DNA from 3 places in the Streptomyces sp. NPDC002784 genome. Region 3 is predicted to be linked to each of the others. Evidence: riboswitches for the same ligand, from Rfam matches in the RefSeq annotation. Region 3 holds a riboswitch; each other region holds the start of a gene.
The links. Region 3 has a riboswitch for cyclic di-AMP ahead of ACWD1Z_RS11905 (transglycosylase family protein). Riboswitches for the same ligand answer to the same signal wherever they lie in the genome.

Region 1 (3,264 bases), on a different contig from region 3:
GGCACGGCAGTGCCCTCAGGCCGCCAGCAACGGGTGAGGGCAAGGGAGTTGGAGGGGGCGCGTGGGGCGCAGGAGGGCGCCGGGGTCGTCCGGTTCGCGCTGAGTCGTGGGGGCGTCCTGTCCGTATTCTCTGATCATGGCCGCACCCATCGCATATTCACTCATCGCCACCGACCTGGACGGGACCCTCCTGCGAGGCGACGACACGCTCTCCGACCGGTCGCTGGCCGCACTCGCGCGGGTGGCGGAGGCGGGCGCCCGGCACCTGGTGGTGACCGGCCGGCCGGCGCCCAGGGTGCGGCCGCTCCTGGACGACCTGGGCAGCGAGGGGCTCGCGGTGTGCGGGCAGGGCGCGCAGGTGTACGACGCCGGCGCGGGCCGTCTGCTCTGGTCCGTCACCCTGGACCAGGAGCTGGCCGAGACCGCGCTCGGCAAGATCGAGGCCGAGGTGGGGCAGGTGTACGCGGCGGTCGACCAGGACGGCGTCGACGGGCTCACCCTGATCGAGCCCGGGTACCTGATGCCGCATCCCACCCTGCCCGCGGTGCGCGTCGGCCGGCGCGACGATCTGTGGGGCGCGCCGATCAGCAAGGTGCTGCTGCGCCATCCCGAGCTGTCCGACGACCAGTTGGCGGCGACGGCGCGTGCGGTGGTGGGTTCGCTGGCGACGGTCACCATGTCGGGGCCCGGGACCGTCGAACTTCAGCCATGCGGCATCACCAAGGCGACCGGGCTCGCCCTGGCCGCGGATCACCTGGGTCTCGGCCCGGAGGGGACGATCGCCTTCGGTGACATGCCGAACGACATCCCGATGTTCGACTGGGCCGCCCACGGCGTGGCGATGGCCAACGCCCACCCCGAACTCAGGGCGGTCGCCGACGAGATCACCCTGTCGAACGAGGACGACGGCATCGCCGTCGTCCTCGAACGACTCTTCCGGTGACGGGCCCGGTCAGTACGCCCCGAAGACGTTGTCGATCGAGCCGTACCGCTGCGCCGCGTAGTTGCAGGCGGCGGTGATGTTGGCGACCGGGTCGTAGGGGTCCCACGAGGTGCCGGACACGTGGTACGCCTGGAAGGTCGGGTCGATCACCTGGAGCAGGCCCTTGGAGGGGGTGCCGGCGGCGGCGTTGGAGTCCCAGTTGTTGATCGCGTACTGGTTGCCCGAGGACTCCCGGATGATGTTGCGGTAGATGCCGTTGTAGCTGCCGGGGATCCCCTTCTGGGCCATGACCTGGAGGGACGCGTGGATCCAGCCGTCCAGGTTGTTGGCGTACCCCAGCGAGGCGGCGGTGGTGACGGTCGGGGTGGCCGCGGAGGCGGTGGTCGCGCCGAGGAGCGGCAGCGCGAGTACGGCGGCTCCGGTGCCGAGGACGGCGAGCTTGCGGGCGACCCGGCTGGTGCGGGCAGGACGGTGCTGAGCGGCAGCAGGCATGACGAAGTTCCTCTCCGGCGCCTGCGAGGTGAGCTGTCGGGTTCGGGCGGGAGCTGCCCGGCCGCGCACCGCGAAGGGCGCGCGACTGCACCCCGAGCCGCACCGGCGCGTCCGAAGACGTTCCGGGTCGGCGACTTACCTGGTTCCCCCGCTCCTGCCGTACGAAGAATCTCGGTGGAGCCGGACGGCGGCAGGATTAGGCGTCCGCCCGACAGGCCGGGAACGTATGCGAGAGCACATGTCCGAAACAAGTAGCGGATTCACATATCCAGGGTTTTGATCTTCGTCCACAGGGTGTGTGGCGGGTGCATCTTTGCGAGTGTCAAGGCTCAACTGGCGGCCGGGGAAGGGGCGTCGGGGGAAGTCCGTGGGGTGCCGGTGGACTCGCGGGCGTGAGTCACATCACGCGTGATCGCAAGTCACACTAAATCGGGCAATCGCCTCAAGGAGGCTTAATCAGCCCGCCGTTCGCGGGATCCGCTTCTCCCGCGTCCGGTGGAAGACCACTTCGCCGCCCGCCGTGCACATCACCTCGTTCGAGGCGACGAAGTCCTCCGCGTCACAGGTGAGCTCCGAGCGGGTCCGCACGGTCGTGTCCCACGCCAGGTCAGGCCGGTGCAGCCGGATCGACCGGTCCGAGCGGGTGCGGGCGGACAGCGGGTCCGCCTCCCGGATCGTGTACGTCTCCAGCGCGTCCTCGGTGCACTCCAGGCCGTCGGGGTACACGCGCGTGCCGCCGTCCCGCGGATCGACCTCCAGGCGCCACTCACCCTTGGCCACGTCCCGGACGACCAGCCGCTCCGGGCGCGGCTCGTCCAGCGTGACCGGCTCATTCGCCCCCAGCGGCTCGGCCTGCTCGGGTTCCTCGAAACCGACGCCGCCCCCGGAAGCCTCGGCCCGCGCGCGCACCGGCACCTCCAGGAAGCTCCCCGCCGGATCCAGCGTGAAGCCCGCCCCCGACTCCGCCTGCGGCCACACCCACGGCCAGTACGCCGACGACACCGCGAGCCGGATGCGGTGCCCGGCCGGGAAGGCGTACCCGATGCCGTTCAGCCGGAGCTCCACGTCCCGGGTGGCACCCGGCTCCCACGGCACCGCCCGGTCCCGGCCGAGGCGCGCGGAGAGGTTCAGCACGCCCCGCGTGACCAGGGTGGAGGTGCCGTCGGGGGCGACATCGCACAGCCGGGCGACGACCTGCCCGCGCGACACCTCCGACGTCAGCCGCAGCCGCACCCCCGGCCGCCCCAGCACCCAGGTGTCCTTGCCCACCGTGAACTCGAAGCAGGCCGAGCGCGCGTCCTCCTCCCGCTGGTCCGGCGGCAGGTCGGCCTCGTTCCCGACCGGGCGGAAGCGGCCGGCGTCCACCCCGGTGTGCATCGGCGACCGTACGAGGACGGGGGCGCCCTGGAGGGCGTACGTCACGTTCGTGATGTGCGGGGAGGGCCAGGCGGGCTCGCCGACCCAGTGGCCGGGCAGGGTGCCGCAGGCCGGGGCGGGCGGGTGCGGGCCGGTGACGTAGGCCCGCAGGAGGGGCTCCGCCAGTACGTCCGTGGGGGCGCCCTTCAGCCAGTGGTCCCACCAGCGCAGGGTCTCCTGGAGGAAGCCGATCGCCGGTCCCGGCAGGCCGCGGTCGGGGTACTGGGCGGACCAGGGGCCGATCAGGCCGCGGACGCGGTCGGCGGGCAGGTGCTCGACGAGGCGGAGCACGGTGTCGCGGCACGGCTCGTGCCAGCCGCCCACCGCCAGGACGGCGGCGTCGATGGCGCCGTAGTCCTCGCGGACGCTGCCCCGCCGCCAGTAGTCGTCCCGGGTCTGGTGGTCCAGCCAGG
Region 2 (3,264 bases), on a different contig from region 3:
TAGAGGACGAGACCGAGCCAGAACAGCACCAGCGCCGCGTGCGCGAGCCAGGCCGCCGACTCCGCCGCGGCGAGGGTGGCGCCGAGTACGGCGAGGCCCTGCGTGGCCACGCAGCCCAGGAACACCGCGCCGGGCATACCGCGGTGCCAGTGGCGCACGACGACACCGAGCAGGCCCGCCCACAGCAGGGCGGCCGCCGCCAGCAGGGCCCCGGCCAGGACCTGCCATCCCTCGGCGGAGAAACGGGTGCCGAGCACGGCCGTCGCCGCGACGGCGGTGAGCGCGGCGGGGGTGCCGGCCTCCTCCCGCCAGCGCCGCGGCTGCCGCAGCAGCCGTACGACGAAGTCCCCGGCCAGGCCCAGCCAGGCCGTGCAGCCCACCGCCAGGGCGATCAGGGAGAGGACCTCGTGCCCGGTGAGGTGCAGGCCGACCGACACGATGCCGGTCGCCATCACCGCCGCCCCGGCCGCCGGAGGACGCAGCGCCCACCAGGCGCTGAGTGAGCGGAGCACAAGGGAGCCGGACATGCGCCGATGCTAAGGAGCGCGGCGCGGCCGGCGAGGGGGCACGCGCGCGTGGGCGGGCAAACGGGGCGCCGAATCACCCCCGCGCGCGTGCCGCGTCGGATCAGGCCGGCCGGACCACGCTGTGGATCGAGCCCTCGCCGTCGTAGTAGACCGACTCCTCGCGGACGTACGTGCCGGGCTTCGGGGCATGGATCATCATGCCGTTGCCGATGTAGATGCCCACGTGGGTGACGTCGTCGTAGAAGAAGACGAGGTCGCCGGGGAGGGCGTTGGCGAGGGAGACCGTCGTGCCGGCGTCGACCTGGTCGTACGTGGTGCGCGGCAGGGAGATGCCCGCCGCGTTCCAGGCGGCCTGGGTCAGCCCCGAGCAGTCGTAGGAGTCGGGACCCGTGGCGCCCCAGACGTACGGCTTGCCGATCTGCGCGCGGGCGAAGGCGATCGCCTTCTCGGCCTTCGTGGCGTAGGAGGAGTCCGCGGTGGCCTCGGACCCGGTGCTGCCGGTGGAGGTCTCCGTCGAACCGGAGGAGGAGCCGCTCTGCTGCTGGGCCGCCGCCTTCGCGGCCTCATCGCGGCGCTGTTCCTCCGCCGCCTGCTGATCGGCCAGCTCGGCGGCCTTGCGCGCGGCCTCCTCCTGGCGCTTGCGCTCGATCGCGGCGAGCCGCGCCTTCTCCTCCGCCGTCAGCTGCGACAGCAGCTCCCGCGCGTCGGCGAGCTTCTTCTGGACCGTGGACTTGGCGGTCTTCAGATCGGTCTGCGACTCGTTCAGCGTCCGGAGGCTCTCGGTGGCCTCCTTGCGCTTCTTCATCGTCGCCGACTGCTCGGTGATGTAGTCGTCGACCGCTTCCTTCTGGCGGCCGGTCATCCGGCTCATCAGCTGGGTCTGGTCGAAGTAGTCCTGCGGGGTGTCGGCGAGCAGGAAGGTCGCGGTGTCGGGGACGGAGGCGCCGGTGCGGTACTGCGCGGCGGCGAAGGACCCGAGCTCCTCCCGCGCGTCGTTGAGCTTCTGGGTGCGCTCGGCGACGTCGTCGAGGAGGGTGTCGACCTGCTTGCGCTGCTTGGTGGTCCGCTCCTTGGCGGCGTTGTACTTCTCGGTCGCCGTCTCCGCCTGCCGGTAGAGGTCGTCGACCTTCTTCTCGACCTCTTCGAGGCTCGGCTTGTCGTCCGTGGCCGGGTTGGCGTTGGCCGTCTGGGACAGCAGGGCCACGGAGGTGAGGGCGGCCGTGGCAAGGGCGGGGGTCCGTATGCCTGCTACGCGCGTACCCGCGGGACGCGACTTGCGGTGCGACGCCAAGGGAGGCGACTCCTTCCAATGGTCCGCCTACCGGGTTAGCTGTCGGGTTCGGGCGGGTGGTTAGGAAGGGTTGCCCTACGACCGTGTCCCGTACGGGAGTCGGGTCGATTCACCCCAATGTTCGGTGGGTCCCCGGCTCGGCTGCCAGGCGGCAGCGGACTCGGCGGAGGCCGCGCGGCCCGGCGAGGTTCGCCGGTGGGGGTCGTACGGCCTGTGCGGCACGGTAGCCAACTCGTGTGGCGCCTGTGAAGGTTGATGGGTGATATGCCCGATACATTTTCGTGACCTTGGGTCCCGGCGTCGGGGGACCTGATCGATCTGGACGGGTCTGCGGCGACCTGTCCGCCGACCGGTTCCCGTCCGATGCTGTGACCAAGGTCTCCGCCGCAGGTGTACGGGGGTGAAGGCCCCCTGCCCGGCGGGCGCGACGCGACGATCCCCGGCCGCCGATTCGGGGGATGTTCTCAGGGCGGCGGCGGGCTGTCAGTGGGGAGCCCTAGACTCGGAGAGCGATGAGCAGCCTCTTTGACGACAGCTTCCTGGCGGACCTCCAGGCCCCTCGGGCCCATGCCGAGGAACCCCCGCCGCCGCCCGAGGACGATCACGCTCCGGAGCCGGTTCCGGACGATCTGTTCGGCGGGAAGTTCGACGTGCCCCCGGACCGGGACGCCTACTACCGCGACGGCGCCCCGCGCCCGGCCCTCGACGCGGCCGCGCTCATCGAAGGGCTGAACGAGAACCAGCGCGCGGCCGTCGTGCACTCCGGCACCCCCCTGCTCATCGTGGCCGGCGCGGGCTCCGGCAAGACGCGCGTGCTCACCCACCGCATCGCCCATCTGCTCGCCGCGCGGGACGTGCACCCCGGGCAGATCCTCGCGATCACCTTCACCAACAAGGCCGCGGGCGAGATGAAGGAGCGCGTGGAGCAGCTCGTCGGCCCGCGGGCCAACGCGATGTGGGTGATGACCTTCCACAGCGCGTGCGTGCGGATCCTGCGGCGCGAGTCGAAGAAGCTCGGCTTCACCTCCTCCTTCTCGATCTACGACGCCGCCGACTCCAAGCGCCTGATGGCCCTGGTCTGCCGTGACCTGGACCTCGACCCCAAGCGCTTCCCGCCGAAGTCCTTCAGCGCCAAGATCTCGAACCTGAAGAACGAGCTGATCGACGAGGAGGACTTCGCCGCCCAGGCATCCGACGGCTTCGAGAAGACCCTCGCCCAGGCCTACGCGCTCTACCAGTCCCGCCTGCGTGAGGCGAACGCGCTGGACTTCGACGACCTGATCATGACGACGGTCCATCTGCTGCGCGCCTTCCCGGACGTCGCCGAGCACTACCGCCGCCGCTTCCGGCACGTCCTCGTCGACGAGTACCAGGACACCAACCACGCCCAGTACGCGCTCGTGCGCGAGCTGGTGGGCACCGCCGAGCACCCCGTCGACGTACCGC
Region 3 (3,264 bases):
CGAGAATGGCGTTGGCGCCGAGGGAGCCCTTGTTGTCGGTGGCGTCCAGGTCGAACATCGCCTGGTCGATCAGGCGCTGCTCGGTGGCGTCGTAGCCGACCAGCTCGGGGCCGATCTGCTCGATGACGGCGAGGACGGCCTTCTCGACACCCTTGCCGTGGTAGCGGTTGGGGTCACCGTCGCGGAGCTCGATGGCCTCGAAGGCGCCGGTGGAAGCGCCGGACGGAACGGCGGCACGACCCGTGCTGCCGTCGTCGAGGCCGACCTCGACCTCGACCGTGGGGTTGCCTCGGGAGTCCAGGATTTCCCGGGCTACGACGACGTCGATGGACGGCACGAGCATCTCCTTCTTGGGATGTGACGCTGGAAGTGCGGGGCACGTGAGCCTTGCGGCTAGAGCCTATCCGCCTGCGGGACATAGGCCAGCCGACCGACCGTCCCGTGGACAAGGACAGACGGTACCCATTGTTCGGCAGCGGAACAAAGGGACGGTGACATACCGGAAAAGAAAACCCCGCTCCGGTGCGTACGGGGGAACACGCACCGGAGCGGGGTGCCCGTGGGGACGGGGGTGGCCCGCACGAGGTCTTCAGTGTGAACCAGGCGTCTATGAGCGCGCTGTGGTTCGGCTACGGGACTACTTGAGGTGCAGCTGCTGACCGGGGTAGATCAGGTCGGCATCCGCCACGATGTCCTTGTTCAGCTTGAAGAGCTTCTCCCAGCCGCCCTTGACGTCGTGCTCCTCGGCGATGGTGCTGAGGGTGTCGCCCGTGGTGACCTTGTACTCGCCGTCGCCCTTCTTGACCTTCTTGCCGGTCGGGGTGGTGACGGTCTTCTGCTTCTGCGCCGGACGCTCGGTCGAACGCGAGGCGGACTGCTCCTCGGTCGAGCGGGTGGAGGTCTCGGTGCCGCCCTCGGAGGAGGAGCCGGTGCTGGAGCCGGTGCCGGTGCCGGAGCCGCCGGTGTAGGCGGCGCTCGACAGGCCCGTGCCGCAGTGCGGCCAGGCGCCCTTGCCCTGACCGGCGAGCACCTTCTCGGCGATCTCGATCTGCTGGGCCTTGCTGGCCTGGTCGGCGGTGGAGGCGTACTGGGTGCCACCGTACGCGGCCCAGGTGGAGGCCGAGAACTGCAGGCCGCCGTAGTAGCCGTTGCCGGTGTTGATGGACCAGTTGCCGCCGGACTCGCACTGGGCGACGGCGTCCCACTCGGAGGCGGTGGCGGCGGAGGCGTTGCCGGCCGCCATCAGCGGAGCGGCGACGGCGGCGCCGGTGACGCCGGCGATGGCGATGGCGCGAGTGGCCTTGGACGGACGACGGTGCTTGCCCTTGCCGGAAAACAGCATGGATCGATCCCCTCACCGACGCCTGCGAGGTGAGCTGTCGGGTTCGGGCCGGTTGAGTTGCCCGGCCACGCACCTTGCGGTGCGCGGCTTCACCCCGAGCCGGTTCCGGTGTCGAGTCGCCTCGACTGCCGGACCCGGCGCCTACCTTGGGTCCCCCGCTCCTGCCTACGGCGCATGACGCGACGACTGTTCCCGTACGGCCGCTGGCAGGATTCGGCGTTGCGGCAGCCGGGGCTCGTGTTGGCGAGCGGTCCCGACGGTAGACACGCGATCCGCCGAATTTCAAAGACGATCAGGGCTTCTGAGACTCATCCCACACTTTCGCCAAACCGGACATTCAGCGCGAAGCGTGACGTGAACTACCGCTGCTTTTCGCCCGGTTCGACCCCTACTTCAAGGGTCTGACCGGGGATGATGAGGTCCGGATCGGTGCCGACGGTCTCCTTGTTGGCGGCGTAGAGCCCACGCCATCCGCCGTTCACGTCAAGGGAGTCGGCGATGCCGACGAGACTGTCACCGGCCCGGACGACGTACGAGCCGTCCGACGCGCCTTCTTCGCCGCCGCGGCCGGCGCTCTCGTCGGCGGGTTCGCCGCGGTGGCGGCCGGTGCCGCTGGAGCCGGTGTCGGTGAGGGCGGAATCACCCTCGATCTGGCCGGAGTTGTCCGGGTTGTCCCGCCCGGAAGTGGCCGAGGACTCACTGCCGGCCCCCATGGAGGGGGCGCCCTCGGAGGACCGTGACGGCTCAACGGACTCGACGGACTCAGTGGATTCGGATGACTTGTCCGACTTGGCCGAGTTGTCCGCGGCCTCGGTCGACGGGGAGGAGCTGGGCTCCGACTCGGAGGAGTCACCGTCGAGCGAGTCGAGCAGACCGGACGAACCAGATGAGCCGGAGGAGTTGGCGGACTCCGACGATTCGGGCGAAGCGGACTCATCCTCCGCGACGCCGGTGTCGATGTCGACCGAACCCGACTCGGTGTCGAGACCGGAGAGCGGGCCGCAGGTCGGCCAGGCGGCGAGGCCCTGGTCGGCGAGGATGCGCTCGGCGACCGCTATCTGCTGGGAGCGGCTGGCCTGGTCCGCGGAGGCGGCGTACCGCGTGCCGCCGTACCGCTCCCAGTTCTCCTGGGTGATCTGGAGGCCGCCGTAGTAGCCGTTGCCGCTGTCCTCGCTCCAGGAGGCACCGCTCTCGCACTCCGCGACCCGGTCCCAGGTGGTGCCCTCGGCCGCGCTGGCGCCGGAGGTGCCGAGGAGCGGGATGGCGATGGCGGAGCCGGTCACTCCGGCCGCGACGAGGAGAGCCGGGGCCTGGCGGGGGCGACGGTGACGACCGTTCCCGGAGAGCATGCGGGGGCCTTTCGAAGACAGCGGGGACCGGCGCGGCGCCGGTGAGGCGAGGCGCCGCGCTGACGAGTGAACGTATCGGCAGACGATCACTTGTCACAAGTTCATGCCGCGCAGATCACGTGAAGATCACAGACTTGAGGGTGTGTCACGTTTGACCTGACGGTCCGTCGAGGCGTGCGGGCTCAGCCGCTCGGGGTGAACTCGACCGGGAGCGTGCGCAGTCCGCGCATGATGAGGCCCCCGCGCCAGCGCAGCTCGTCCGGTTCCACCGCGAGCCGGAGGTCCGGGAGGCGGCGCAGGAGGGTGGCCAGTGCGGTCTGGCCCTCCAGGCGGGCGAGCGGGGCGCCGAGGCAGTAGTGGATGCCGTGGCCGTAGCCGAGGTGCTGGTTGTCGCGGCGGGAGAGGTCGAGCGTGTCGGGGTCGGCGAACCGCTCCGGGTCCCGGTCGGCGGCGGCGAGCACGACGAGGACCGGGTCGCCGGGGGCGATGTGCTGGCCGCCGACGGTGAGGGGCTGCGTGGCGAAGCGCCAGGTGGCGAGTTCCACGGGGCCGTCGTAGCGGAGGAGTTCCTCC

Region 1: it holds a riboswitch for cyclic di-AMP, as region 3 does, so the genes downstream of both, ACWD1Z_RS03760 (transglycosylase SLT domain-containing protein) here and ACWD1Z_RS11905 (transglycosylase family protein) in region 3, are expected to answer to the same signal.
Region 2: it holds a riboswitch for cyclic di-AMP, as region 3 does, so the genes downstream of both, ACWD1Z_RS02840 (NlpC/P60 family protein) here and ACWD1Z_RS11905 (transglycosylase family protein) in region 3, are expected to answer to the same signal.

What each region holds. Positions count from the first base shown of each region.
Region 1 is NZ_JBSFVD010000001.1:811,572-814,835, reverse strand. It holds gene ACWD1Z_RS03765 (HAD family hydrolase) at 137-943, shown strand; gene ACWD1Z_RS03760 (transglycosylase SLT domain-containing protein) at 953-1,435, opposite strand; cyclic di-AMP (ydaO/yuaA leader) riboswitch at 1,439-1,622, opposite strand; gene ACWD1Z_RS03755 (CocE/NonD family hydrolase) at 1,892-3,264, opposite strand, start outside.
Region 2 is NZ_JBSFVD010000001.1:630,249-633,512, reverse strand. It holds gene ACWD1Z_RS02845 (tellurite resistance/C4-dicarboxylate transporter family protein) at 1-527, opposite strand, end outside; gene ACWD1Z_RS02840 (NlpC/P60 family protein) at 628-1,818, opposite strand; cyclic di-AMP (ydaO/yuaA leader) riboswitch at 1,826-1,979, opposite strand; gene pcrA (DNA helicase PcrA) at 2,331-3,264, shown strand, end outside.
Region 3 is NZ_JBSFVD010000004.1:427,351-430,614, reverse strand. It holds gene eno (phosphopyruvate hydratase) at 1-337, opposite strand, end outside; gene ACWD1Z_RS11905 (transglycosylase family protein) at 638-1,342, opposite strand; cyclic di-AMP (ydaO/yuaA leader) riboswitch at 1,347-1,525, opposite strand; gene ACWD1Z_RS11900 (transglycosylase family protein) at 1,702-2,691, opposite strand; gene ACWD1Z_RS11895 (cytochrome P450 family protein) at 2,874-3,264, opposite strand, start outside.